4 regions of the Neobacillus phoenicis genome follow, and region 1 is predicted to be linked to each of the others. Evidence: riboswitches for the same ligand, from Rfam matches in the RefSeq annotation. Region 1 holds a riboswitch; each other region holds the start of a gene.
The links. A riboswitch is a leader RNA that binds a small molecule or an ion and turns the genes downstream of it on or off. The one in region 1 is predicted to bind S-adenosylmethionine.
Positions count from the first base shown of each region.

Region 1 (7,604 bases):
GAAGGAATCGATATGGCCACGGTTCGCCCTCGTTGTCATACCCTGACCTGGAAGATCGGCCATAATTACATGAAAGCCCGATGAACGCCACATTTCAATCAGCCAGCCATATCGTCGGTGATGTTCCATTGCACCATGAACCATCACAATGACTGCTTTTGCCTCCCCTTCCGCTTCCCACTTCCACATATTTTTTCCCCCTAGAAAATTGTAATTGCTATTTGTTGAAAAGTTCATTTTACTATAGTCATTAAAAAAGATGAATTTTTTGAATTTCCGGTCATGCATTCGCTACAATAGAGATATCATCGATAAAGGAGCGAACAGAATGATTTACCCTTATAAAGATAAATATCCATTAATTGCTGAGACCGCATTTATTGCCGATTATGTAACGATAACTGGTGATGTTGAAATTGGTGAACAGTCCAGCGTTTGGTTTAATTCAGTGATTAGAGGAGATGTTGCCCCCACCCGAATTGGTAATAAGGTAAATATCCAAGATAACTCTATCTTACACCAAAGCCCTAATAACCCGCTAATTTTAGAAGATGAGGTAACCATCGGTCATCAGGTCATCCTTCACAGCTGCATCATTAGGAAACGAGCATTAATTGGTATGGGCTCTATTATCCTCGATCAAGCTGAAATTGGTGAAGGTGCGTTTATAGGTGCAGGGAGCCTTGTTCCTCAAGGTAAAAAAATTCCACCTAATACCTTAGCATTTGGCAGACCAGCAAAAGTTATTAGAGAATTAACAGAAGAAGATATAAAAGATATGACAAGAATCTATACAGAATATGCAGAAAAGGCCCAATATTATAAGTCACTGCAATCATAAATTTAAAAAATAAAAAAAGGCTGACTCAATGATCAAGAGTCAGCCTCTAAACGATTAATGTTTAAGTGATTCTAAAACTCTTTTCTGTGCATAGTCACGTTGAAAAGAATAAACATCTTCAACATACACTTGATGCCACACCATAAACATAAGAACGGTCCAAATTTTACGGCTGTTGTCTGCCTTACCTTGACAGTGGTCTTCAAGCAATCGTAATACATACGCTTTATTAATTAAATGATCCGTATTACTTTCACGGATTATTTTTTTCGCCCAATCGTTCATCTCATTTTTTAGCCAATGACGGATGGGAACAGGGAATCCAAGCTTCTTACGGGTAAGAACATGCTCCGGAACAACCCCTTCAGCTGCCTTGCGCAAGATATATTTTGTTGTGCCGTTAGCTGTTTTCAAGCTTGTCGGAATTTTAGAAGCTACTTCAAAAACGGCCTTATCCAAAAACGGGACACGAAGCTCTAACGAATGAGCCATAGTCATTTTATCCGCTTTTAGAAGAATGTCGCCTCTCATCCATGTATGGATATCAATATATTGCATTCGATCCACTGGATCATAGCCTCTAGATTCCGCATAAAGAGGATTAGTAATGTCTGTATACTTTAGTCCTTCATGGTAAACATTCAATAAATCACGTTTTTCTTCTTCTGTAAACATTTTGGCATTTCCGATGTAACGCTCTTCCATAGGAGTTACACCACGCTCAATGAAGCTCTTTCCTTTTGTTCCTTCTGGCATCATATTGGCAATTCCTTTGAGAAGGACTTTCCCTACTCGAGGAATTTTGTTGAAAATCTCTAAATCTTGTGGCTCACGGTAGATGTTATAGCCGCCAAATAATTCATCAGCGCCCTCACCTGAGAGAACAACGGTTACGTGTTTTCTAGCTTCGCGAGCAACAAAGTAAAGTGGTACGCAGGCAGGATCAGCTAGGGGGTCATCCATATGCCACATAATTTTGGGAATTTCATTCATATATTCTTCAGGAGTAATCACATAGCTGATATTTTCCACACCCAGTTTCTCCGCTGTTTCTTTTGCCACATCAATTTCACTGAAGCCATTTTGTTCAAAACCAACAGAGAAGGTTTTGATGGCAGGATGAAACTCTTTTGCAATAGAAGCAATAATAGAAGAATCGATACCACCAGATAGGAAGGAACCTACCGGTACATCACTGCGCATATGCTTTTCGACTGAATCGAATAAAATATCACGAATTTCTTTTGTAAAGTCACTTTCAGATTTTTGAACAGGACTAAAATGTGCCTTCCAATAGCGCTTGATTTCCATTGGTGAGCCAATTTTTTTTGTGAAATAATGACCAGGCTCAAGCTTTTTAATTCCTTCTGATAAGGTATTTGGTTCAGGAACAAATTGATACGTTAAATAATGCTGCAGAGAATCATAGTCTAAAACATCATTTTCAAGTGCAAGCAAGATACTTTTCTTTTCTGAAGCAAAGAAGGTCTTCTCACCGTCTTGTAAATAAAAGAATGGTTTGATACCGAATGGATCACGTGCTCCAAATAATTTTTGCTCTTGTTTATCCCATATGACAAAAGCAAACATTCCACGCAGCTTTTCTACAGCTTTCTCTTTTAAATGACTGTATAAGGCAATAATAACCTCAGTATCAGAGCTCGTTGCAAACGAAAGGCCCTCTTTTACCAATTCCTCACGAAGCTCGACATAGTTATACACTTCACCATTAAAAATAATCCAGTAACGTTCGTTTTCATATGTTAATGGCTGATGCCCACTCTCAATATCAATAATACTTAAGCGGCGGAATCCAAATTGAATATGTTCATCATAATAAAAACCATCATCATCTGGTCCGCGATGGGTAATGATATCGTTCATATTTTTAAATTGTTGTTTTTGTTCATCACTATAGTTTTGTGTTTTGTCGTGTACACAACCGATAAAACCACACATTATGTACCTCACCTACTCCAATCTAAATTAAACATTCTCTAAAAAACATCTCTATAATACTACCACTTTTTTATTAAAATAACACTGTGAACTTATAGGTAATTTTCGTACCATCATTTTTCACTTCTTTTGACCTACGTAAACATTTTATTCCAATAACCAATTACGTACCAACCATTTAGACGAAAAAAGAAAAAGAGAGTTACATTTAAAATGCAACTCCCTTCTATATAAGGTATTCGCTTGCGAATGGTTTTTAGCGATTTGCTGCTTGTTCTTTTAATGCGTCTGCTTTGTCTGTACGCTCCCAAGGAAGATCCACATCTGTACGGCCAAAATGTCCGTAAGCTGCTGTCTGCTTGTAGATAGGACGGCGAAGGTTCAACATATTAATGATACCAGCTGGGCGTAGATCAAAGTTTTGTTCTACTAATTCAACTAATACATCTTCATTTACTTTGCCAGTGCCAAACGTATCAACAGAAATGGAAACCGGTCTTGCTACACCGATTGCGTAAGCAAGTTGAACTTCACACTTCTCAGCAAGTCCTGCAGCAACGATATTCTTTGCTACATAACGTGCTGCATACGCTGCAGAACGGTCAACCTTTGTAGGATCCTTACCAGAGAATGCGCCACCGCCGTGACGTGCATAGCCACCGTAAGTATCAACAATGATTTTACGGCCTGTTAAACCTGCATCCCCTTGTGGTCCACCGATTACGAAACGGCCTGTTGGGTTAATGAAGTATTTTGTATTTTCATCGATTAATTCTTGTGGAACAACCGGATTGATTACATACTCTTTCAGATTACGTTGAATCTGTTCTAATGTAACTTCAGGATGGTGTTGAGTAGAAATAACTATTGTATCAATACGAACTGGTTTGTCGTTCTCATCATATTCAACTGTTACTTGTGTCTTACCATCTGGACGTAGGTAAGGAAGAATCTCTTCTTTACGAACTTCTGTTAAACGGCGTGCAAGCTTGTGCGCAAGTGAAATTGGAAGCGGCATAAGCTCCTTTGTTTCATTACATGCAAAACCAAACATTAAACCTTGGTCACCTGCACCAATTGCTTCAATTTGCTCATCTGACATTTGGCCTTCACGAGCTTCAAGTGCTTGGTCAACACCCATCGCGATGTCAGGAGACTGTTCATCGATAGAAGTTAAAACGGCACATGTTTCGGAGTCAAATCCGTATTTTGCACGATTGTAGCCAATGCTTTTAATTGTTTCACGAACAATTTTTGGAATGTCCACGTAAGTTGAAGTAGTAATCTCGCCAGCAACCAAAACTAAACCAGTTGTAACTGAAGTTTCAGCAGCAACACGTGCATTAGCATCTTTTGCTAAAATAGCATCTAAAATAGAATCAGAAATTTGGTCACAGATTTTATCGGGATGACCTTCAGTTACTGATTCAGAAGTGAACAAACGACGTTTTGTTGACATCTGAATTCCTCCTATATAGTGAGATAAGTGAGGTTATCTGTGTGGGTATGTAATGACCTTGCCGTTTAACCTCGGGTTGATACGGAACTCATTCCCTTAGTAGTATGAAATAAATACGGGGTTTTTATTAATTAAACAATATTCTGTCTGCAATAACCCCATAGAAAATTCTAACGATGGAATAAAAAGAAGCGATTCTAAAGCACGAAAACAATACAAACAAAAAACCTTTCCATCTCTGAGGAAAGGTTGATAGCAAAAGTTTTGCGCGCCTTTCACTCTTATCGTTCAAGGCTAGGCCTTGCTTCAGGTTTAGCACCTTTGCCCGAAAAAATAATAATAGAAGAAAATCTACTACTATCTTGCTTTTCGTTTGCAGGTTGCTGGGTTTCATTGGGCCTGTCCCTCCACCAGCTCGGGATAAGAGAGTATCCGTTCAAGGGTAAATCATAACCTACACTGTCGAACTATGTCAATGCATTTTTTTAGAAATTTAAATTCTAATTCATACAACCTATTTTTCATTAATTAGTATAGATTATTTGAATAAATGTGTTATACTTTTTAATAAGTTATTACCATTAAAAACATGGATAAAGGAAGGTTGCAGTAGATGAATTCTGTTCATATTCCCAATGACTTAAAACAAATGTTATCAGAAAGTAATGTCCACGTGCAATTATCAGTTCCCCAGTTAGTAGAAAAGATCTTATGTCGTAACGAAGGTTCTTTAACTTCGACTGGCGCTGTAAGCGTTTCAACTGGTAAATATACAGGCCGCTCACCTCAAGATAAATTCGTTGTGATGGAAGAGTCCACAAAGGATAAGATTGCTTGGGGTTCGTTGAATCAACCTATATCTGAAGAAATATTTACAAAACTTTATCAAAAAGTCTTAAATTATTTAAAACAACAAGAAGAGATTTTTGTTTTTAAAGGCTTTGCAGGGGCAGATAAAAAATCCCGCTTACCTATTCAAGTAGTGAATGAATTTGCCTGGCACAATCTCTTTGTTCATCAACTATTTATACGTCCATCAGAAGATGAATTGCTATCACATGACCCAGGATTTACAGTAATTTCAGCACCTAATTTTAAGGCAGATCCTAACGTCGATGGAACCAATTCAGAAACCTTTATCATCATCTCATTCGAACGTCGCATTGTTCTCATCGGTGGGACTGAATATGCAGGTGAAATGAAAAAGTCCATTTTTTCCGTAATGAATTATTTATTACCGGAAAACAATATTTTCTCCATGCACTGTTCTGCAAATGTAGGAATTGAGGGAGATGTCGCTCTATTCTTTGGTCTATCAGGAACAGGGAAAACTACTTTATCAGCTGATCCAAATCGCCGTTTGATTGGTGATGATGAGCACGGTTGGTCCTCAAACGGTGTCTTTAATATCGAGGGAGGGTGCTATGCGAAATGCATCAATCTTTCTAGGGAGAAAGAACCGCAAATTTTTGATGCCATTCGTTTTGGAACCGTTCTTGAAAATGTAACGCTAAACCTAGAATCGCGGGTCCCTGATTATGATGACGGAACATTAACAGAGAATACTAGGGCAGCATATCCAATCGATGCCATTGATAATATTGCCAAACCAAGTATTGCCGGACACCCGAATACGATTGTCTTCTTAACTGCAGACGCGTTCGGGGTATTACCTCCTATCTCAAAACTTACGAAAGAACAGGCTATGTATCACTTTTTAAGTGGGTATACGTCTAAGCTTGCCGGGACGGAACGTGGTGTAACCTCTCCTGAGGCAACGTTCTCAACCTGCTTTGGTGCACCATTTTTACCACTTCCTGCAACTCGCTATGCTGATATGCTCGGTGAAAAAATTCTTGAGCATAATGCCAACGTATTCCTTGTGAATACAGGATGGACTGGCGGAGAATATGGAGTTGGAAGCAGAATGAAGCTTGCTTACACAAGAGCCATGATTCAAGCCGCACTAGAAGGCGAATTAAATCATGTTGAGACAACAAAAGATGAGATCTTCGGTTTAAATATTCCACTTCATATTGCGGGTGTTCCTGATGAAGTGTTACAGCCAAGTAAAACTTGGGCAGACCCAGATGCCTATGAAAAGAAAGCAAAAGAACTTGCAGCAAAGTTCCGCGAAAACTTCAAAAAATTCACGGACGTTTCAGAAGAAATCGAACTTAAAGGCGGACCGATTGCTTAACACGACAAGCCCATATCATTCATTTGATATGGGCTTTTTAACTTCTACAGCTTCCGATTGTTGTAAGGCACTAAACCGGAATTTGCCGCTTTTTTTAATTTGGAAATCACCTGTATATATAGAAATTTTTCTACCGTCAGTTGTTGTGTAGTCTGTTTTTTCTTTAAATGTAAAGGTAGTTACTTCAGCATTATCTAATTGAAATAACTCTAGTTCGATTTCAGGTGGAAGATTGTCACCTTCTACTTCAATCACAGCATCCTCATAAAAACCAGCGTATAAATCTTCTTGTGAGATCATTAAGGTAGAATTCCCTATTTTAATATAAGGTTCTTTCACATAGATGGAGAATGTACCTACCATTTTATTTCCAGCAGTAAAGGTAAGGTTGTATACGCCAGAATAATTAAATGGCTCAAAACTTGTCATGGCATGGCCATCAGACCCATACATACCACCAGATATTACGGTTGTCGCTAGATGTTCCTTTGCACCTGTTTTTACATGGACAGCATCCACTTTAAGTGGCTTATTAGCAAAATCCTTCTCGTAATCTCCCCATAAATAAATCATGATTTTAGAAACAGAGCGCTTATCTTTCGCAATCCATTCCGTTGGTGCCAACAAACTGACTTTATTAGGAATGCCGTAATTACTGTCTACATAATGTGCACCGTTCTCATCCATCAGCGCAAAGTAATCCCCCTGTTCAACATGATTACTCGTTTCCCCTTTCGATCCTGTTCGAACAGCATCGTTCTCCTTACTACTCGAAAAATATAGAATCGGGGCAATTAGGACCAGGATTAACACGGCAGCCAACGCTGCAAATCTTTGAAAATGAATAGGACTCCGCTGTTTCCGACTGCCTGCCTCACCAAGAACTTTTAACATTTCCGTTCTCTGCCTCGTGGTTAACTCATGCTTAGGGAAATCCGCCATCACTTTCAGTAGCTCTTTATCCGATAATTGACTCAAACTGCTCCCCCTCCTTCAGTCGCTCATTTAGTTTTTTGACAGCTCGATAAAAAGTCACATTCACTTTATTTTCTGACCACCCTAGAACCTGCCCCGCTTCTTGTGAAGACAACTCACTAATTCCCCTAAGTAGGATGACATCCCGATAGTTGGGTTTTAAAGCATTA
Region 1 is NZ_CP154847.1:1,763,357-1,770,960, reverse strand. It holds gene AA0X95_RS09125 (alpha/beta hydrolase) at 1-189, opposite strand, end outside; gene AA0X95_RS09120 (gamma carbonic anhydrase family protein) at 329-841, shown strand; gene asnB (asparagine synthase (glutamine-hydrolyzing)) at 896-2,800, opposite strand; gene metK (methionine adenosyltransferase) at 3,057-4,259, opposite strand; SAM riboswitch class I at 4,538-4,686, opposite strand; gene pckA (phosphoenolpyruvate carboxykinase (ATP)) at 4,873-6,459, shown strand; gene AA0X95_RS09100 (hypothetical protein) at 6,475-7,437, opposite strand; gene AA0X95_RS09095 (RNA polymerase sigma factor) at 7,418-7,604, opposite strand, start outside.

Region 2 (7,604 bases), 630 kb from region 1:
TGACATTAAGAGGCTTATCAATATTACTAAAGAGGAGGAAGTAGAATGAAAAAAGCGGAGTACGATTTAATTCGCAGTGAAAGTTTAAAATATCTTGAAAAAGCTGGAATTTTATTAACAGACGATGAAGTTGAAAACTTTGAAGTGGCAGATTTTGGTCTTGGTAGAATTCGTGAATTCGGGTTACAGCTTGTTGTTTACGTAAATACGGACCGATGCTGTGCAAAAGATCTTGTACTGTTACCTAAACAAACATGTCCTGAACACATCCATCCACCTGTTGGCGAATACATAGGGAAGGAAGAAACCTTTAGATGTCGCTATGGTACGGTCTACTTATATGTGCCAGGTGTGAAAGCTGACAATCCCCAGGCAACAATTCCTGAAGATAAAGAAGAATACTTTACCGTTTGGAATGAAATTGAACTAAAGCCAGGACAACAATACACCCTATTACCTAATACACCACACTGGTTCCAAGCCGGTCCAGAAGGAGCAGTAGTTTCAGAGTTCTCTACAAAAAGCTTAGATGAATACGATATCTTTATAGATCCAGAGATTAAGAGAATACCTGTTGTTGAAAACTAGAATGTAGCTAACCCCAGAGTTTTTAATTGGGGTTAGCCACTCTTTTATTAAAAAAAGACGCTTTTTTCAGCGTCTTTTTTCGTTCCCCTATTTCTTCATCCACTCCGGCTTCCCAAAGCCCTTGAACTTCTCATCGATAACTTTTTCAAAGTCTGCAGATTCCACAACTTCTTTAATATCTTTTGCAAGTTGAGAATCTTTGTTTTCTGTTTTCACCGCTACAATATTACGATACGAATCAAGCATGTTTTCAAGTGCTAATGCATCAAGTAAGTTCATTTTTGCCGCTAATGCGAAGTTACCAGGAACTGCGGCTAAATCGACACTGTCCACAGATCGAGGTAGCTGTCCTGCTTCAATCGCCTGGAACTTCAGGTTTTTCTTATTTTCAACAATGTCCTTCTCAGAAACTTTTAACGGGTCGGCACTTTCGTTGATTTTAATTAAGCCTTCATCACGAAGCGTATTTAAGGCACGAGCCGCATTTGTTGGATCATTTGGAAGCGTAACGGTTGCTCCGTCTTTTACTTCATCCAGTGATTTGTATTTCTTTGAGTAAAGCCCCATTGGTGCAGTTGGTACAGAAATCAATGTAGACAACTTCATATTGTTTTCCTTCGCAAAATTCTTTAGATAGATAGAATGCTGGAATAGGTTTGCTTGGATATCCCCATTATCTAACGCTTTGTTTGGTTGGATATAATCGCTGAATTCCACAATCTCCACTTTGTAGCCCTTCTTTTCTAACCCAGGAACAATTGCTTCCTTCAACATATCGCTATACGGACCAGCAGTTGCCCCTAATTTGATGTCCTTTGATTTTGCCTCTGCTTTGTCTTTGCTTTCTGAACTGCTGCCGCATGCTGCTAACGCACCTACGAGTAAAACTAACACCATTGCTAAAAACCATTTTTTCATGACTTTTTCCTTCTTTCTTTATCTTCTTTTATCGACAACTTTGGCAATGTAATCACCAAGCAGTTGAATAACCTGAACTAAAATAATTAATATAACGACAGTGGCAATCATGATGGTATTGTCATAGCGGTAATACCCAAAGCGAATCGCTAAATCTCCAATTCCGCCTCCGCCGACTGTACCGGCCATCGCCGAGAATCCAATTAAACTAATAAGGGTCAACGTAATACCAGAGATGATTCCTGATCTCGCTTCAAGGAGCAGGACATCCTTAATAATCATGGTTGGCGTTGCTCCCGCAGCAATCGCTGCTTCGATGACCCCCTTGTCAATTTCCCTTAATGCCGTTTCAACAATTCGGGCAAAGAACGGAATCGCCGCCACCGATAGCGAAACACTTGCTGCTGTTGGACCAATCGTCGAACCAACGATGAAGTTGGTTAATGGAATTAGCGCCACCAGCAATATAATAAATGGAATCGAACGGATCAAGTTCACCAAGAATCCCATGATCACTTGAATCAAGCGATTTTGTAAAAACAAGCCTTTGTCTGTGACAAATAATAGGATTCCCACTGGAAGGCCAATGACGATGCTAATCGCTAAGGAAATCACAATCATATAAATCGTTTGCATAAAAGCAGTATTGATATCTGGAATTAACTCCACCAGATGCTGAAAATCAAAGCCCATTACGTAACACCTCCACTTGCGCTGCCCGGTCTTCGATGTATTGAAGTGCGGATAAAACTTCTTCCTTCTTACCCTTCAGTTCCATAATGAAAATACCCAAGGGCAGTTCCTGAATGTATTCAATCGAACCATGCAGGAAATTTCCTTTTACGCTGAATTTCTGCAGCATATCGGAAATGACCCCCTCTCCGGCAACTTTTCCTTTAAACAACACCTTGATAATGGGTCCTTCACAGCTAGATAGAATTGCTTCTGGAATATCAAAAGATACTACACTATCAATAAACTCCTTGGTTAATTCTGCTCGAGGGTTGGCGAAAATGTCATACACCGCACCCTCTTCAATGACCTTGCCGTCTTGCATGATCGCCATCCGGTGGCAAATTTCTTTGACTACATCCATCTCATGTGTGATCAAAATAATTGTAATGTTAAGCTCCCTGTTGATCCTTTTTAATAGATTCAAGATCGACTTGGTTGTGGTCGGATCAAGGGCGGAGGTTGCTTCATCACAAAGTAAAACCGATGGATTATTGGCGAGTGCCCGAGCAATTCCTACCCGTTGCTTTTGCCCTCCACTCAGCTGGGCTGGATACACATCGCGCTTATCCGCAAGTCCCACCGTTTCTAGTAATTCCATGACACGGGTGCTGATTTCATTCTTCGGATAGTTGGCTGCTTTCAGTGAAAAAGCAATGTTCTCATACACTGTCTTCTGGCTGATAAGATAAAAGTGTTGAAAAATCATGCCAATCTTTAGGCGGGCTAAGCGGAGCTTTTCCCCTTTTAAGGAAGTAAGGTCTGTTCCGTCGACAGTAATGCTGCCTGAAGTGGGCCGCTCCAATAGGTTGATGCAACGGAGTAACGAGCTTTTACCCGCACCTGAGTAGCCGACGATGCCATAGATTTCGCCTCGTTGAACCGTTAAAGAAACGTCATCCACTCCCTTGACCGTGCCATTTTTTGTTTTATATTCTTTTGTTAACTGACGAATTTCAATCATAATGATGTCCTCTTTTTATAAATGATATTTTAAGATAATGTTTGTCTAGTAAGCTTGCTATGACCCAGTTGGTCTTTTTCCATACAAAAAATGCCCCTTTCATCTGAAAGGAGCATCGAAATACAAACGATTATTTCAAGCTTATCTTTCAGAATGAAGTTCATTCTGCTGGAATTGGCACCTTCCCGGTTAGGGGGTTGCCGGACGTCATAGGGCCAAGTCCCTCGGTCACTCTCGATAAGAATTATTAGTTTTTTTTAATATTTTTGATATTACTAATCTATTCCTATATTGTCAATCGTCAAAAAATAATATTCTACCATTGTAAGTGTTTCCATTATTATTATATCAACTATTTAGGGCGTCAAAAAAAAATTTGGGGGACAGTCCCCCGTTGCGCTAAAGCGCCGGGGGACTGTCCCCGCTCTTTTAGATAAAGTTCTGTGTGGTGTTGTTTCTGCTGAACCGATACACGGCGATCAGGAAGAAGGCAGCTGCAAAGGCGAATAGGATGATGTAGTGTAGGTACAGGCCGCTGAAGGTGCTTCCTTCCTGCAATTTAGTGAGTGTGTCTAGTGTCCAGCGCTGCGGCAGGAATTCAGCGATTTTTTGCAAGGATTTCGGCATGACTTCAACTGGCCAGAAGCAGCCGGACAGCATGACAGTTGGAGTGATCACTAAGTTTTGCAATGCGCCCGCCGCACTTCGGTTGTTGGCGAAAGAAATAATCACTAATGACAAGCCGACAGAAATCAAGGAAAAGAGAATCATAACAAACGCGGCTTCCCAAATGGACACATTCACGCCCATATCAAAGACCGTTCTCATAATGGTTAACGTGATTAACACCTGGATCGTCATCACAATCATATTCACGACCACATTCGCGAATAAATACTTCCTCGCATTGATCGGTGTCGATAATAAGCGGTAATACGTCCGCTGTTCTTTTTCCAACAAAATAATCTCAGATAGATTAACTGCCGACATCATCATGATCATAATCAGGAACCCAATCGCTTGGTTGGTCATAAGCTTATTTTTTGAAGCATCTTCCACCGAATGGGTCGCAAGCTTATATCCGCTTTGCTGATAGTCCTTCACCATCTGTTCGAACTTCGGCTGATTTCCGTCCGCCGCACGACTGATCGTTGCTACATTATTGATATATTGATATAAATAGGACTTCACGAATCCTGTCACCGCAGCCCCTTTTATGGAGCTAATCTCAATATGGTCAGGCGAACCCTTCAGCACGCTTTCTGAGAATCCTTTTTCAAAGGTAATCACAGAGTCTAGCTTGCCGGATGTAATCTGCGACTTACCCTCTGCTGCCTCCACCTCGGATACCTTCACATTCTCTAACCCCTTGAGAAATTGAATCGTATCGTCCGTGATCTCACCCTTGTCTTGATTCACGACGCCCACCGTTAGGGTCGGTGTTTGATTTCCGCCATAGGCAAGAAGGGCAATGAAAATTCCCACCAAAGGCATTAACAAGAACATGATTACATTTTTTCGTTTGCGAAACGTCATACTTAATGTGTTTTGAATTAACCAGAGGATATCTTTCATTTATAGCCCCTCCCGTCGTTTTAAAGAGATAACCGCTATTACTAAAAAGAGGAGTGACCCAGCCATGTTGATCGTGATTGCAGGGATGGCCGCAGATAGGTCATTCGCATAAATTAATTTCATTAGCCCGTTGTTCATCCAAGTAAGGGGAGAAAGCTCCGTAATAAATTTGAAGAAACCCTCAGGATTCACAATCCTTAAATAGGACCCGCCAAAGAAGGAGGATAACTGGGCAACGAGTGTAATGATCACTTTTGGAGCGGCATGTGTTTTTGCCAAAAAGCTGATTCCAATCCCTAAGCTCACCGCAAAAATAATTTCTGTCAAAAGAACCAGGTAAACCAGTCCTTCATGATCGCCCCAATTCGCATGGAATAACAGCTTGCTCAGCTGAACCACCAGCAAGGCAGATAAACTACTGCTGACAAGACTTCCAAGTACTTTTCCGATAAAAATTTCACTCTTTCTAATCGGAGAGGCAATTAGACGATTGGCTGTCCCTCTCACTCGTTCTTCCACAATTAACGAACTGGCCGACATCGCTCCGTACAGGATAATCATTGTCGTAATCACAATCGCGTAATAGTCCATCGAACTCGGCTGCTTATCCGGTTGAAGCGAAGTTTCTTTGATAAAATTCGCTTGGCTGTCGCGAGAAAACGCTGCTTCCATTTTATCCGGTGCCGTCTTCATGATTTCAGTAGCAATATTGTATTGATCCACATAAGCAGAAAGCATACCTTGAAGGATGTTTCCTTCGATGCTGCTGCCATTATTGAGATACAACTGTACACCCTCATCAGTTACCTTGACATAGCCATCCACTTTACTTTGCTGCACGTCTTTTTTCGCCTTGGATTCATCGGTGACTTTTTTAAAATGAACACCCGACTTTTTGACCTCCGTAACGAACGGCTGAAAGTTCTCTCCCTTTGTTGTATCCGTGTATAACACGTGGAGATCATCCACAGGAATACTGGTCGTAAACGTGTTCGACAGTGCCGTACCCAGCACAAGCATCAAGACAATCGGAAAGAGGAGCATAAAAAACAAGGTTCTTCTATCACGAAAATCTGATTTAATTCCTTTCCAAGCCATACTGATAATGTTCATGGCCGTCCCCTCCTTTCCTTATTGGTCCCTTAAATTCCTGCCTGTTAACGTTAAAAAGACGGTTTCTAAGTTCGGCGCTTTTTCCTGCAATGAACGGATTTCGATGTGCTGACTCATAAAGTGTTCCATAATTTGATTTAAGTTGTTCACGCCTGTATCCGAGTTAATTTTGATAAAGTTTTCGTCCACCGTAACGGCTTCGACACCTTTAATTTCCTTAATGGCCTGAACGTTCACGTGTTCCGTTGATTTGACCTCTATCCATAAATCCTTTGTATTGGTGATAATGGATTTCAGCTGTTCCTTCGTGCCTTCTGCAATGATTTTCCCATGGTCGATGATGGCAATTTGCGTGCAGATTTCTTCTACTTCCTCCATATAGTGGCTGGTGTAAATAATCGTACAGCCCATCTCATTTAGCTTGCGGACCGAATTGAGGATGTAATTGCGCGATTGTGGATCGATACCCACGGTTGGCTCATCCATGATAATCAGCTTTGGCCGATGAGCAATGGCGCAGGCAATATTTAAGCGGCGTTTCATCCCGCCGGAAAAACTTTTCGGATAACTTTTATGGCGGTCTTGTAGTCCGACAAATTCTAAGGCTTCCTCCACTCGCTCTTTTAACTCGGCCCCGCGCAAACCGTACAGTCCGGCAAAGAATTTCACATTCTCATAGGCCGTCATGTCCTCGTAAATAGCGAGGTCCTGCGGCACCATTCCGATATTCATTTTGGCGTAACGGCTGTGCTTCACCGTATCCTTGCCAAGGATCGTAATCGTACCCTCGTTGCTGCGCAAGAGACCGGCAATCATGTTAATCGTCGTACTTTTCCCCGCTCCATTGGATCCGAGGAACCCAAAGATTTCTCCTTCTTTTACAGATAAGCTCATATGGTCGACAGCAATAAAATCACTGAATTTCTTCGTTAAGTTTCTAATTTCCAACACGTTCATCGTGTTCACCCCTGTTCCCTTGTATAGTTCAAGTATAAAAAAAAGAATGAACCTGCATAAGTGCAATCGTTCATTCTTTTTACATGAGAATCTTCATGTTTTTCGTGTGAGATGGTCATGGTGACGGATTGGGCAACGTTGTCTTGTGTGAAGAACATCATGGGGGTGTGATTGGCAACCAGGTTTTGTGCGAAAAACCCTATGCTGGTGCGATCGGCAACAAGGTGGTGACCGAAAAACCATGCGTGCTGTCAACGATAATTTTTCCATTCACAGTAGCCGTCCTCTCTTCCATCCCAATAATCCCAAGACCCTTCTTGATTATCTCCGTTCCAACTCCATTGTCCTTTACTTCGACGCGAATGATTTTGTTTAACACTTTGACATCCACCGAAGCAAGCGTGGACCCAGAATACTTCATGGCATTCGTTAATGCCTCCGTGACATTCTCATGGATAATTTTCCACTGAATCGGCGTGATGAGATCCAAATTGCCTTCATAGGTAAGGACAGTTTTGATGGATTGCTTGGCGTTAAAATCGTCGATTAAGAGCTTCGTCCGGTTAATTCCCACCTGCTCGGTTGGGGGCTTCATATTTTTTAACGTCATTCGAATATTTTCAATCCCCTCCTTGGAGATATTGATGGCGTTTTGCAATAGTTCGGTGGCTTTTGACTGGTCGGTCTCCATCAAGCGTTTCGCCGCTTCCATTTGAAAAAGAGCCCCGGTCATCGAGTGGCCGATTTTATCGTGAAT
Region 2 is NZ_CP154847.1:1,136,339-1,143,942, reverse strand. It holds gene AA0X95_RS06065 (D-lyxose/D-mannose family sugar isomerase) at 46-588, shown strand; gene AA0X95_RS06060 (MetQ/NlpA family ABC transporter substrate-binding protein) at 676-1,506, opposite strand; gene AA0X95_RS06055 (methionine ABC transporter permease) at 1,525-2,199, opposite strand; gene AA0X95_RS06050 (methionine ABC transporter ATP-binding protein) at 2,189-3,202, opposite strand; SAM riboswitch class I at 3,341-3,446, opposite strand; gene AA0X95_RS06045 (ABC transporter permease) at 3,632-4,777, opposite strand; gene AA0X95_RS06040 (ABC transporter permease) at 4,778-5,890, opposite strand; gene AA0X95_RS06035 (ABC transporter ATP-binding protein) at 5,909-6,847, opposite strand; gene AA0X95_RS06030 (sensor histidine kinase) at 7,047-7,604, opposite strand, start outside.
Region 2: it holds a riboswitch for S-adenosylmethionine, as region 1 does, so the genes downstream of both, AA0X95_RS06050 (methionine ABC transporter ATP-binding protein) here and metK (methionine adenosyltransferase) in region 1, are expected to answer to the same signal.

Region 3 (7,604 bases), 2.6 Mb from region 1:
AGGGCTCTCCTGTAAAGAGCTTTATCCGTTTTTGTGAACCAGATGTAGAAATTAGAGACCATAGTCCAATTGAACAGCCACATATCGTTGGTGTTTTCCACGAAGCCTTATATAAGACAGTTAATGTTGTCAGTGGCTTAGATGCAGAGGGAATCGTTTTAGTCAATACAGAAAGAGATTTTGATGAAGTTAAAAGGGATTTACAGCTAGAAAATGGAACTTTAGCCATTATTGATGCCTTAAGTATTGCGGTTGAAGAAAAAACTAAAGTAAATACAGCGATGCTCGGTGCTTTATACCGAATTCTAGATTTCTTAGATCCTGAATCAATGAGAGATGTTATACGTAAAACATTTACAAAGAAATATCCGCATCTTGTTGAACCAAATATTCGTACGTTTGATCGTGGATATAATGAAGTGAAATTTAAAACCTACGAAGTTCCAGAAGGGGCGGAAGGTAAAGCCTTCACTCGTCCACTTCCGATGCTAGGGTATACAACTCAGGAAATCGGAGGAGTTCTAGTTTCACAGGCAAATAGTATTTTTAAAGATTTAAGTGGTTCCCGTCAAGGTTTCCTTCCAGAATTCCAGCAAGAAAAATGCATACATTGTGCTGCCTGCGATAACGTATGTCCAGATTTCTGTTTCGTTTGGGAAGAGGGAGAAGATAAGCGTGGCCGAAAGCAAATGTTCCTTAAGGGAATTGATTATCAATATTGCAAAGGCTGTTTAAAATGCGTGGAGGCTTGTCCAACAGATGCGCTTGGTGATCTTCGTGAAATGATTGGGTATGCAGACGCTAACCGCGTGAAGCAAAACTTTCCTTATGTTACAGGAGGTAGTTTCTAATGGCAACTTTAGAAGATAAATTAACAACTCAAGCGATGGCAGAACAAATTTCAACTTTTGAATCAGGTAATGAAATGGCTGCCATGGCTGCTGCTCAAATCAACTATCATATCATGGGGTATTTCCCAATTACACCTTCTACGGAGGTAGCGCAATTCCTAGACCAAATGAAGACTCGTGGCGAGCATGATATCAAATTAATCCCTGCAGATGGTGAGCATGGTTCAGCTGGTATTTGCTACGGCGCTGCTGCTACAGGCGCCCGTGTTTTTAATGCAACGAGTGCAAATGGATTACTATATATGATTGAACAGCTTCCTGTACAATCAGGAACACGTTTCCCAATGGTAATGAATTTAGTTACACGTTCTGTCAGCGGTCCACTAGATATTAGAGGTGACCACTCTGACCTTTATTATGCATTAAACACTGGCTGGGTTATTTTAACAGCCAAAACACCGCAAGCTGTCTATGATATGAATATTATGGCACTGAAAATTGCCGAGCATTCGAAGGTACGCTTACCAGTTATTGTAGCGTATGATGGATTCTTCACTTCACATCAAAAGCGGAGGGTAGAATTCTTCAAGGACCGCCGTGTTGTTCAACAATTTGTTGGAGAGTGCCCAACGGATTACAATTTTGCTAGAGACCCTAAAAAACCAGTTACCATTGGTGCGCATATGAGTGGTGATGATTTTATTAATAATCACTTCCAACAATCCGAAGCCATGTATAATGCTGGTGAGGTATTTAAAGAAGTAGCTGCTGAATATTCGAAACTATCTGGTAGAGAATATCCAGTCCTTGACCTATATAATATGGAAGATGCAGAAGTGGCGTTATTCTTATTAAATTCCGCTGCTGAATCAGCTAAGGATGTCGTTGATCAGCTTCGTGCAAAGGGAATTAAGGCAGGAGTCATTAGTCCGAATATTATCCGCCCATTCCCTGCGAAGGAAATTCGTGAAGCTCTTAAAAACGTGAAATCCTTATTAATTGGGGAACGTGCCGATTCATATGGAGCTAATGGTCCGAATTTAACACATGAAGTGAAATCAGCTCTTCAAGATGACCGTAATAACCAAACGATTGTTTTAAGTCGTGTTTTCGGTCTTGGAGGAAAAGACTTCTATGCTAGTGATGCTGAGAAGTTCTTTGAAATGGCTATCGATACGATGGAGAAAGGCTACGCCGAAAAACCATTTGATTACTATGGCCATATTCCAGGTAACACTGAAAAGATTCTTAAGCCGGTTATTTTACCGCAACATGGAGATGTGTATAAATCAGGTTTAATCGATGTGAAAATGGATGAGGAAACCAATAAGTTAAAAGTGAAAATCCCACCGCTTCGAGCTCTTACTGGTAAACCAAAGAGAATCGCTTCTGGTCATGGAGCTTGTCCTGGATGTGGAATTTTTGCCGGACTTGAGCTATTCTTCAAAGGGATTGAAGGAGATATTGTTACTCTATTCCAAACAGGTTGTGCTTATGTTACAACAACAGCTTATCCGCATACATCTCATAAGCAAACGATGATGCACAACTTGTTCCAAAATGGTGCTGCAACCTTATCAGGTACCGTGGAGGCTTTCATGGAATTAAAACGCCGTGGGGAGATTCAAGTATCAGATGATGCTACGTTTGTTATGATTACAGGAGATGGCGGTATGGACATCGGAATGGGATCTGCAATCGGTACTGCTCTTCGTGAACATAAATTGATTATGCTCGAATATGATAATGAAGGTTACATGAATACAGGCTCTCAAATGTCCTATTCTACACCAATTGGCCATATGACAAGTACTTCTGGAGTTGGTAAGACACAGAGAGGAAAAGCCTTCCATCATAAGGACACAGCACAAATTATGGCTTCAACAAATATTCCTTACGTATTCACAGGTTCAGAGGCGTTTCCACAAGACCTTATCAAGAAGGGAGCAAAAGCACAGTGGTATGCGCAAAATGTAGGAACTGTGTATGGAAAGCTTCTAATCACTTGTCCGCTTAACTGGAAATCTGATGACCGTTACGGTACAACAATCGTTGAAACGGCAGTAAATTCCTGCTTCTTCCCACTTTATGAAGTAGAGCAAGGGGTTACAAACATTACGTATAACCCAGAAGAAAAGAACAAACGAATTCCACTAGCTGATTGGTTAAAATATATGGGTAAAACCAAACATTTGCTAAAAGATGAAAACAAGCCAATATTAGAAGATTTTGAAGCAGAAGTAGAAAAAAGATGGCAGCGTTTAAAAGCTAAACACGAAAGTCCAATGTTATAAGTTTTATAGAAAAAGCAAAGTGCTTTCTGTGCACTTTGCTTTTTCTTTTGATATTCTTATTGACAGAAAAATTAAAGTTTGATATATATCTAATTAGATGAATATCAAAATTAGAGGTGTATACGATGATGCAGCTAAACCGTTTAGTCGCGTTTTATAAAACAATGGGTGATCCAACGAGAGTGAGGATCGTTGCTCTTTTAGCTAAGGGTCCTCTTCATGGTCAGGCGATCGCAGGTAAACTAGGTCTAACAGCACCAACCATCACACATCATTTGAAAAAACTGAGAGAAATTCATGTGGTATATGAAAGAAGAGATAAAAATACGATTTACTTCTATTTAAATGAATCCATGATTAAACAACAAGCACAGGTATTAACGGAATTACTTGAAAAAAGAGGAGAGGAGCTGGGGAACATGGTGGAATCTAGTTTAGAGAGACAAAAAGTATTGGAGAATTTCTTTACTAAAGATGGGAAATTAAAAAGCATTCCTGCTCAAAGGAAGAAGAAATTAATCGTTTTTGAACATATCGTTAAGGGACTAAAAGCAGGCAAAAAATATGAAGAAAAAGAACTAAACGAGTATATCAAACAATTCCATGATGATTATGCTACCATACGTCGGGAATTCATAGTAAATCATTACATGTATCGGGAAAACAGTATATACGAACTAAACCCAGAAGAAATGTGGGCAAAACCACAATAAAAAGGAGGGTGAATGAGTTTGTCCCTCATAGGTGTTATGAAGGCCATTTTTTATGTAATTTAATGAAGTTATGTCTTTCATAGGTGTTATGAAGGACATTTTTTATGTAATTAAATGAAGTTTTGTCTTTCATAGGTGTTATGAAGGCCATTTTTTATGTAATTTAATGAAGTTATGTCTTTCATAGGTGTTATGAAGGACATTTTTTATGTAATTAAATGAAGTTTTGTCTTTCATAGGTGTTATGAAGGACATTTTTTATGTAATTTAATGAAGTTTTGTCCTTCATCAGAGTTATGAAGGACAGATCATAAGCAATCTTAAGAGTTTTGTCCTTCATTAATAGTAGAATTCTAGTTGATGTATAAAAAGAATCAAAGCGTGAATTCTTATGTGAATTCACGCCTGAAACATATGTGACTGACCTTTTTGAACCCATATCGGATTCCGTTTCCTAGAGTCCTTCTCTAACTGTACGAATGAACGCAGTGAGGTCTTTTATTTCTTTTCTCTGTTTTACAAGGATTTTTCCAAGTTCTAAAGAATGGCGCTTAGCTGCCAATCTTGTCTGCTCATCCTCAATTCCATCCAAATCTGATACATGGGCGAGGCCGATGGTTCTTCTGATCAACTCGCATCCAGCAAATCCGATTGTATCCTCAAAGAATTTAGCCAGCTGAAAGCGTAGGAATGAAGGGGTCTTAGCTAATGGTTCTTTGTTTTCTGTATTCCATAATTGTGAATAGTGCTCTTCAAAGACATTCCAAACAGTTTCAATATGAGTTAAAAACAGTTCACGTTTTGGCACGTTCACAATGACTTGGAAGAGTAAATTAGCAAAAACTTGACCAATGTCAAATCCAGCAGGTCCGTAAAAAGCAAATTCAGGGTCAATTACTTTTGTTTCGGAATCGTCAGCAAAGACACTTCCTGTATGCAAGTCGCCATGAAGAAGTGATTCAGCCTCGTTTAGGAAGCTTCTTTTCAAAACATTAACATGAAACTTTAGCTCATCATCCTGCCAAAGATCTTCCACTACTGGACGCAACCCAGATTCAAATTCATTTGTTTCTGCGTCAAAAAATGGATCTGTAAAAATTAAATCCTCAGTAATCTTGCATAGCTCTGGGTTAATAAATTGCTGAACTTTTGCCTTTTTCTCCGCTGGAGTTAGCGCATAATCTGAGGTGAAAAATAAAGTTCTAGCCAGATACTCACCTAAATGCTTAGAAATGAGAGGATAGGTCGCACCTTTAATAAAACCTGTTCTAGCAATTAAGAGATGGGATAAGTCCTCCATTACAGTTACAGCTAAAACATCATCTGTGTAATATACCTTTGGTACGAAATTTGGAGCAATTTGACCAAAATTTTTTAAGGCTTCAGCTTCAATTTTCGCCCGTTTAAGTGTTAGTGGCCAGCTTTCACCCACGACCTTTGCATAAGGTAGAGCTTGTTTGATAATGATACTTTTTCCTGATTCTTGATCAACCAAGTGGAATACAAGGTTAAGATTGCCATCACCAATTTCCTTACAAGATAGGTTTGCTTTTTCAGAGAAAATATTTAAATTAATTGCTAATTCGATTGCAGTTGCTTCAGTTAATGGTTTGTACGTTGTCTGTTTTAGTAGACTCATAATAAATACCTCCTTAATTTGGAGGCTCTGTTGTACTTTTCGCACAAAAAAGCCTCTTTCTTGTCTGAAAGAGGCTAGAAGATGTATGTTTCTTCGCACCTCTTATCTCTCAGAAAGGACATCCTTCTGTTGGAATTAGCACCGTGCCTTGTAGGGAATTCCCCTGAGGAAATATAATTAAAGCGCCCGTTTGATGGGTTAAGGTCGGTTGCTGGGCTTCAAAGGGCCAAATCCCTCAGCCAGCTCATGATAAGAGTAAATCTAATATTCTATTTTTTCAGTATGATAAAAACTATAACAGGATAAAAAGATAGGTGTCAATAAAATTTTGAAAATATTATTAATTTTTAAATTTGAAACTTCTAACGATAGTATTCTGGCTTTCTATCTGCGAAAATAGGGATTTGTTTGCGTATACCTTTAACTAGGTCCATGTTTAATTCTGCAGATAGGATTTCCTCTTCATCCTCAGCTTCAGCAATCACTTCTCCCCAAGGGTCAATAATCATACTGTGACCAGCAAATTTATTATTTGGATCACTTCCAGACCGGTTGCAGGCAACAACATAACATTGATTTTCAATTGCTCGAGATATTAACAAGGCCCGCCAATGTGCTAAACGTGGTTCAGGCCATTCTGCGACCACAAATAGTGCTTCAGCACCAAGTGAAGTATGGGTACGTATCCATTCAGGAAAACGGATATCATAACAAATGACTCCCGCAAACTGACGATTTTCTAATTGGAATAGGCCTTTTTCTGTACCTGCCTCTAAATAAAGGTGCTCATCCATAAGCTTGAATAAATGCAATTTACTATATTGATGAACCAACTGGCCTTCGTTGTTAATGATAATCAAAGTATTTTTTACTCCGCTATCATTGCGGGCTGCAACGGATCCTCCAACGAAATGAACTTGGTATTTTTTTGCTGCCTCCTGTAGAAACTGAATCGTTTGTATCGCTTGGTCATCTGCAATTTCATCAAGCCGTGTTAAGTCATATCCGGTAGTCCAGAGTTCAGGTAAGACGAGAATGTCAGGCTTCGTTTCCATTGCTTTTTCAATCAGTCTTTCAGCAGAATGATAGTTTTCATATGGATTACCAAAGGCGATATCCATTTGTATACAAGATATGTTTAATTTCAAAGAATTTTCCCTCCGGTTCGAAATATCAGAATTTTTTCTTTACAAGCTGTTATAAAAGTTATATCATTTGTGACTAGAATTTCAACAAAAATTTGTAATGAATAAGCAGGTGAGAGAGTGATGAAACAATTTCCACCATCAGAGCTATTAAATAGTCTGCCAAAACAATTTTTTGCAGGCCTTGTAAAGAAGGTTGGAGAGTATATTGCCGAAGGGCATGACGTGATAAATTTAGGACAAGGAAATCCAGATCAGCCGACACCAGAGCATATCGTGTCAAAATTACAGGAGGCGGCAGCTAATCCCATCAATCACAAATATTCTCCGTTTCAGGGGCATAGATATTTAAAACAGGCAGCAGCTGATTTTTACTTGAGAGAGTATGGAGTAACGATCAATCCTGATAAGGAAGTGGCTATCCTTTTTGGAGGAAAAGCAGGGCTTGTAGAAATTCCACAGTGCTTGTTGAATCCAGGGGATACCATTCTTGTACCAGATCCCGGTTATCCAGATTATTGGTCAGGTGTGGCTCTGGCAAAAGCGGAAATGGTTACCATGCCATTGAGGGAGGAAAATGCATTTTTACCTGACTACACCGAACTTTCTTCCGAATCGTTATTAAAAGCAAAGGTAATGTTTTTGAATTACCCCAATAATCCTACCGGTGCTGTGGCCACTGAAGAATTTTTCAAAGAAACTGTGAAACTGGCAAACGATCAAAATATTTGCGTTGTTCACGATTTTGCTTACGGTGCCATTGGTTTCGACGGTCAGAGACCGATAAGCTTCCTAGAAACCGAAGGGGCTAAAGAAGTAGGAATCGAAATTTATACTTTATCTAAAACCTACAATATGGCTGGCTGGCGTGTAGGATTTGCAGTAGGTAATGAAAGTGTGATTTCTGCGATTGAACTCCTACAGGATCATCTGTATGTAAGTTTGTTCGGAGCGGTTCAAGA
Region 3 is NZ_CP154847.1:4,335,399-4,343,002, reverse strand. It holds gene AA0X95_RS22270 (2-oxoacid:acceptor oxidoreductase family protein) at 1-851, shown strand, start outside; gene AA0X95_RS22265 (thiamine pyrophosphate-dependent enzyme) at 851-3,145, shown strand; gene AA0X95_RS22260 (metalloregulator ArsR/SmtB family transcription factor) at 3,274-3,858, shown strand; gene mtnK (S-methyl-5-thioribose kinase) at 4,313-5,497, opposite strand; SAM riboswitch class I at 5,597-5,753, opposite strand; gene AA0X95_RS22250 (carbon-nitrogen family hydrolase) at 5,860-6,645, opposite strand; gene AA0X95_RS22245 (pyridoxal phosphate-dependent aminotransferase) at 6,766-7,604, shown strand, end outside.
Region 3: it holds a riboswitch for S-adenosylmethionine, as region 1 does, so the genes downstream of both, mtnK (S-methyl-5-thioribose kinase) here and metK (methionine adenosyltransferase) in region 1, are expected to answer to the same signal.

Region 4 (7,604 bases), 2.2 Mb from region 1:
AAAACGGTTCTGCACCTTCTAATATTGGATATTTGCTGGTCATACTTTTCCCTCCATCACATTATTTTCCTCACTTAAGATGTATTCGCTTCCATTAAATAATTACCTGCCTGTGAATAAGTGATTTTCTAGTGGATATTGTTAATAAAAACTACATTATTTGTTGATATCCTTGATCATAAAAAAATAACCTATCCACAATGTGAATAGGTGTCTATTATTTTATTTCTGTTTGTAATAAGTAATAGCTAAGGCAAACGCTAGAACCGTTCCTTTTACAATATCCATGGCATAATACGGTACAGACATCATGACAAGGCCATTTTGCAGAATACCAATTAATACAGCTCCGATAAAGGTACCAAATGCATTCGGTTTACCGGCACCAAGAACTGAAAATCCGATAAAGGCTGCAGCAACTGAATCCATGAGGTATGGTGCCCCGGAGTTAATTTCTGAGGTCATAACCCTAGATGCCAGAACAATTCCGCCGATTGATGCAAACAAAGCAGAGAGTAAATAAGCCGCTACTTTATATTTATTGACAGGGATCCCTGAAAGTCTTGCAGCCTCTTTGTTTCCGCCAATCACATACATGTAACGACCATGCTTGGTATAAGTCAGAAAGATATGCACAAGAATCACGGTTATAGCCATGATGATAATAATCCATGGCACCGCACCAATTTTTGCAAAAAATGGACTGATTAATCCCGTTGCCATAGATCCATCAGGCATCACCATGTTTTGGGAAACAGTTGCGCCTTTTGTATAAGTAAGTGCTGTCCCTTGAATAATAAACATCGTTGCTAACGTCATTAGCATGTCTGGAATTCGTAACTTTACAATCATGAATGAGTTCAAAGCGCCTACAATTAATGAGGCACCAATTGCAGAGATAATCGCTATTACGGTATTTTGAGAAAACCAAACAAACATAGAAATGACGATGGCATTCGATAACGAAGCTACCGAGCCTACTGATAAATCGAATCCATCTACAGATAATGAAATGGTAATACCAATAGCAATAATCGTCACAATCGAAATCGACCGGAGGATATTGACAATATTACTGCCCTGAATAAAGGTAGGATTTGCTACTGAAAAAATAATGATAAGTGCAAGAATCGTGATAATGGTCCCGTATTTATAAAAAAATTGAAAAAGTTCAAATGCTTTTTTTGTTGGGGTCTGATTCTTTGCTGTAATATTTGTCTCCATTTTATCTGCCCCCTGTGGAATAAAATAAAAGTTCTTCCTCGTTTGTTCGGTTCGTCTCTAACTCCTTTATTGATTGTCCATCATAGAGAATGTAGACTCGATCCGTAATTCCCATAATCTCTGATAGTTCAGAAGAAGCGTAAATAATCGATTTACCTCTGCTTGCCAATTCCGTGATTAGTTCAAAAATATCTTTTTTTGCACCAACATCCACGCCTTTGGTTGGTTCATCAAAAATATAGACATCGGCCTCAGATACCAGCCACTTTCCTATTGCGACCTTCTGCTGATTTCCTCCAGATAGATTCTGAACCTTCGTTTCTTCAGAAGGTGTTTTAATTCCAAGCCGGCTAATCAGCTGCTTGGCTGTTTCCTTTTCTTTCTTTCTATTTAAAAAGCTAAATACGTTTGTAAAACTGCCCAGATTAGCCGCTGTCAAATTGGATTCCACTGATTCAAGGACAAGAATTCCTTCCTTCCTGCGTTCTTCAGGCACTAATGCCATGCCATTTTTCACCGCATCATATGGGCTATTCAAAGTTAGTTTAACACCATTAAGAAGGACTTCTCCTCCAGTTAATTTTTCAGAACCAAAAAGCGCCTTGCACAGCTCGGTTTTTCCAGCACCGACTAGCCCAGCTACTCCAACGATTTCTCCGGATTTCACATGTAAATGTAAATCTTTTATTTTACTTCTATCTGAAAGTCCCTTCACTTCAAGTACTGTGGTTCCAATTCTCGTATTTTTTTTCGGAAACTGTTCCTCCAGTTTTTGGCCCAGCATGTGCTCCACCACTTGATTCTGTGTTGTCTCTGAAATATTCTCTTTTACAACGAATTCTCCATTTCTCATGACTGTAATTTCATCGCAGATTTCAAAAATCTCTGGCAGGCGGTGAGAAATAAAAATAATCCCGACATTTTGTCTCTTTAATTCGCGGGCAATCCGAAAAAGCTCGGTCGTTTCAGTATGGCTTAAGGGTGCAGTTGGTTCATCTAGAATCAGATACTTACACCGATTCGAGACAGCTCTAGCAATGAGAATCATTTGCTTTTCTGCTAGAGAAAGTTCACTCACAAGCTTTTTCGTAGAAAGTGAAATATTCATATCAGCCAGGATTTGTGCTGCTTTTTGATGAAGAGTCTTCCAGTTCATCCACTGCTTTTTTCCCATTTGATGAACCGTGTCCATCAACATGATATTTTCGGCAACCGTTAAATTAGGAATAAGTGCGGTATCGACTTCTTGATAGACAATCTGTATGCCCGCATCCTGGGCATCTTTTGGTGATCGAATGTTCAAAGATTTCCCGTCTAGCACAATCTCACCGGTATAATGATTATAAGCCCCTGAGAGGACTTTCATTAGAGTTGATTTCCCTGCACCATTTGCTCCAATCAATGCCTGAATCGTTCCCGTCTTTGTTGAAAAATGAACCTGATTTAAAGCTTTCACCCCTGGAAATTCAATCGTTATAGTTTTCATTTCCAATGTTGACTGCATGAAATTGTTCCCCCTATCAAGCAAACACTCTCTTAATCAAGTGAAAAAGAGAGTGCTTATAGTACCCATTAATTATTTATTATATTTTTTTAATGTTTTCATCCAATCTTCTTCGAATGCATCTGATTGGCCCCATCCTGAAATAATTTTTGATAGATTAACCATGTTAACAGGATCCTTAGACTTTTGAAGATTGTCTTGTGAAACTAGAGAAGCCTGTAAATCATAGGTTTGTGGTGTTTCTTCACCTGCTAGTTTTTTAGCAAGCAATCTCAAATCCACCGCACCAATTAGTTTAGGATCTACGGCTGCTGTGTATTTCCAAGCACTACCTTTTCTTTGAATCTCTTGAAGGTCCGCATTTGAAACATCAATACCATAAATTTTTATTTCTTCACGGCCCGCCTCTTTTAGAGCTCGTGCCGCACCAATAGCAAAGGCATCCCAAGTAGCAAAGATGGCATCCAACTTTCCTTTTGGATATTTATTTAACATAGCAGCTACGGCGTTTTGTGTTTGAACACTGGTATCTGCAGCAGCTACACCGAAACGTTCCACTTCTTTAATTCCAGGATTTTTTGAAAGTACATCTTGGTACACTTTGTTTCGTCTAACCATTGGCGGAAAACCGTCAACCCAAAGGTATGCAATATTGGCTTTGCCTTTCGTATCCTTTACAAGCTGATCCAGTGCTAAAGTTGCCAATGCTTCGTCATCCTGTGATGTAAGTGTTACTCCCTCCACTTCAGCCAACTTTGGATTAGAGTCAAATGTAACCACGCTTTTTCCTTTTTCAACGATCTTCTTTACATCGTTCACCGTCGCATCATCATCACCATGTGAAATTATGAATCCATCATAATCCTGATCTAACGCCTGATTTATAGCATCATGGAATTTTGCTGTATCACCGTTCGCAGTAAACACATCCACTTGCAATCCTAAAGCTTCTCCCTCTTCTTTTGCTCCTGCTAAGAATTGAGCAGTGTGGTCATCACCGCCAATTTTTCGAATGACCTTAATTTTCAATTGATCGCCCTTAAATTGTTCTGGTACGCCTTCAAGTGATACATTTTTATTTCCGCTTGCTTTCTTCGTTTCTCCCCCTGAAGCACACCCCGTGAGTAGCAGGCTTGCAGCTAATGCAGAAACAAGCGCACTTTTGAAAATATTTTTTTTCATGATAAAAGCTCCCCCTTTTTGTCTTTCTTACCAAAATAAACTATTCCCATTGGAGAAGTTTTCTTTTTTGAAAAAATAAAAAACCTCTCCAGAAAAGAGAGGTTTCATCACATATGTTGGACTACTCCTCTCTTATCTCTCAAAACATTAGATGTTTTGCAGGATTTAGCACCAATTCCTTTTTTGGAACGGTTGCTGGGCGTCATCGGGCCAGTCCCTCTGCCACTCTTGATAAGAGAACGTATTATTGATTTAAAGTAATAAACTAAATTTAAACTCACATCAACAAGTTGTCAATAGTATTTTAAATATTTTTAATAAAGTAATAACTCCTTTTTAATCACATTGAACAGAATGGGGAAAACTGTTATTAAAACTAAAACCAGTTATTGCTTTATTCTCCTATGAAATTTCGGTATGATTATATTTAGGAAACCGAAATAAATTGCAGAAAGAAGTGTTATCTTCCATGAATAAGCAGGAAAGCGCAAAGCGTAATTTACTAATTATGTGGTTTGCCAACTTCTTCGTTGCCGGTAGTATGACGATGGTCATGCCGTTTATTTCGCTGTATATTGAAACGTTTGGAGACTTTTCTGAGAAATATGTCCAGCATTGGTCGGGCATTACTTTTGGGATCACCTTTGTTTCTGCCTTTCTTTTTTCACCGGTTTGGGGGAAGATTGGAGATCGCTATGGTCGGAAAAAGATACTTATCATTTGTGGATTAGGGATGGCTGTATCTATCTTTTTAATGGGATTTGTTCATTCAGTCTGGCAGCTACTCTTACTACGGTTTTTAATGGGCTTTTTCTCAGGTTTTATCCCTATGTCACAGGCATTCATCTCCACGCAAACACCAAAAGAGATTGCTGGTCGTGTCCTAGGGACATTACAAACAGGAAGTATTACGGGCTCGTTGTTAGGCCCCATGCTTGGAGGAATTTTAGCCGATACCCTCGGCTATGCGACCACCTTTAAATGGACTTCTATTTCCATATTCATCTCTGGGATTCTTGTTATCGCAACGAAGGAATTTCTGATAGAACCAACAAAGGGCACCAAATCACACTATTCCAGTAAAGAGGTTATCAAACACATCCTACGAAATCCTGTTTTATTAACCGTATTACTTATTTCATCCCTTGTACAAATCGCCCATTTCAGCATTCAACCAATCCTGTCGTTATTTGTAAGTGATTTACATGGGCCAAACAATGTTGCTTTTTATTCAGGGATTGCTTTTTCCGCAGCAGGAATAGGCAACTTACTCATGTCACGGAACTGGGGAAAGATTGCAGATAAATATGGTTATATCAAAATATTAGTCATCCTTCTATTTTTAGCAGGGTTAGTTTATTTACCAGGAGCGATCGTGACAAGTCTTTGGCAGCTTGTCATCATCCGTATTGCCTTAGGTGTGACCATCGGCGGAATCATTCCTGTCAGGATTGCTTATATCCGCCAGGAAGCTCCGATTACCATGCAAGGCGAGGTCCTGGGCTATAACAATAGTCTAAGATTTCTCGGTAACATCATTGGGCCCATGTTGGGGGGCTTTCTTTCTGGCTATTTCGGCTTTTCCGCCGTTTTCATTAGCACCAGTGTCTTATTAATTATGAGTGGACTGATTTTGCTCGTATCATTGCTCCGACATCCGAAACTTGTAAAACATACAGCTTAATAACTTATTCAATATACAAAAGTTACCAAAACCTTTGTAGAAATAAATTAGGTTATTTCCAAAATATATGATACAATAACTCTACCATTTGAATTACTGTTTCATTTGTGTGCCCTACTCATTCATGAGTGGGGTTTTTGTTTTGTTTTTTTTTGCATAGGCTGTGTTAATCTTGGATGTTGATTTCCGCTCCAATCAACATTGTCTATAAAAACAACAGTAACCTTTAACACAGCATTTGCATAAAAAAAACAGACTCTAAAATAGAGCCTGTCTATATCGACAATGTTATTAAGCTTTACGAACGTTAGTAGCTTGTGGTCCACGTTGACCTTGTTCTACTTCAAAAGTAACAGCTTGACCTTCGTCTAATGATTTGAAACCTTCGCTTTGGATTGCTGAGAAGTGAACGAATACATCGTCTCCAGCTTCGCGTTCGATGAATCCAAAACCTTTTTCTGCGTTAAACCATTTTACTTTACCTTGTTCCATGTGTGTTTCCTCCTGCTGTGTGCTTTTGCACACATTATGGTACTATCCTTGCACTCAGTGATCATCAAGACGAAAAGTTTATCTTATACTATCCTTTACACCGAACAAAAATAATTCTTAATGAGTATAACATTTTACATAAGTATTTGCAAGAAGACAATAATGAGCGTCCTTTTAACCTCATGTTTTACCGCCCACGGACAGAGCTTAATTTTTCGCTATATTGGCTTGCAACTTAGTAAAATCAAGATCCTGATAATAGCTATTCTTGACCAAAATATTAGGACCTAAGCATGAAACAGCTGGGCAATGACAGCTTAATTCCTTCGCTATTCCTGTGTTTTGCCATGATTGATAGGCCTCTTCCAGTGTGGTTATTTGGATATTTCCTAAAGGAGGCGTATCTCCGAAATCCGTTACAATGATATCGCCGTTAAATATATTCACATTCAAGCGGGAACGACCATCTGGATCATTTCTAACCGTTACATTTTTACTCTGATAAAGCCGTTTTAATAGGTCCAAATCTTCCTGTTTATTGCTGCACGCATAAAATGGCAGCGTTCCAAACAGCATCCATACATTTTCATCCCTTATGTCCAGCAAATGATGAATTGCGTTTCTAATTTCATTCAATGATAAAGTTTCAAGGTTACTGGCGAAATCACTCGGATACATAGGATGCACTTCATGTCTTTGACAAAGCATTTCATCTACGATTTGACGGTGAATTCGTTCCAAATGAGGAAGTGTCCGCTTATTTAACATGGTTTCCGCCGAAACCATTACTCCTGCTTGTACAAGTTCCCTGCTATTTTCTATCATTCTCGTAAAATATTTTTCTCGCTGGCTATACTCAGGCTTCCTCTCCATTCTTGCAAAGCCGCCTTCTACAAAATCGTCCACCGTTCCCCAATTATGTGATATATGTAATACATCCAAATACGGAATAATTTCTTCATACCGATTTAAATCAAGAGTTAGGTTCGAATTCATTTGTGTTCGAACTCCGCGCTCATGGGCATACTTTAAAATGGGTAGTACATAATTACTGACAGAGCTATGGGAAAGCATTGGTTCTCCCCCTGTTATACTTAGCGAACGCAATTGTGGAATTTCCTCTAACCTTTGTAAAATAAGTTCAATTGGAAGTGCTAACGGATCCTTTGTTTGGAGGGTGTACCCTACAGCACAATGCTCGCAGCGCATGTTACATAGAGTGGTTGTCGTAAATTCGATATTGGTAAGTAGAGATTTCCCGTATTGCGCTACATCTAAATAAGCTTCCCAAGGATCGAATTGGGGTGTGATTTTTTTTAATGTCTTCATACAAACTCCTTTATTTTTGAAGTAGGAAAAACCTTATTATAGCGCATCTTATAGCCAAGTTGCTATTCATATTAGTTACAAAATCATATGAACGTAAATTAAGAATATTCTATGGCAATTTCCTATTTTCCGTTGGGTAAATGTATTGATTACCGTATAATACATATTTGTTCCATGATTATTGAAAAA
Region 4 is NZ_CP154847.1:4,944,944-4,952,547, forward strand. It holds gene AA0X95_RS25255 (alpha/beta hydrolase) at 1-43, opposite strand, end outside; gene AA0X95_RS25260 (ABC transporter permease) at 223-1,224, opposite strand; gene AA0X95_RS25265 (ATP-binding cassette domain-containing protein) at 1,226-2,077, opposite strand; partial or broken gene AA0X95_RS25270 (ATP-binding cassette domain-containing protein) at 2,219-2,728, opposite strand; gene AA0X95_RS25275 (sugar ABC transporter substrate-binding protein) at 2,801-3,910, opposite strand; SAM riboswitch class I at 4,040-4,148, opposite strand; gene AA0X95_RS25280 (MFS transporter) at 4,380-5,594, shown strand; gene AA0X95_RS25285 (cold-shock protein) at 5,886-6,086, opposite strand; gene yfkAB (radical SAM/CxCxxxxC motif protein YfkAB) at 6,294-7,415, opposite strand.
Region 4: it holds a riboswitch for S-adenosylmethionine, as region 1 does, so the genes downstream of both, AA0X95_RS25275 (sugar ABC transporter substrate-binding protein) here and metK (methionine adenosyltransferase) in region 1, are expected to answer to the same signal.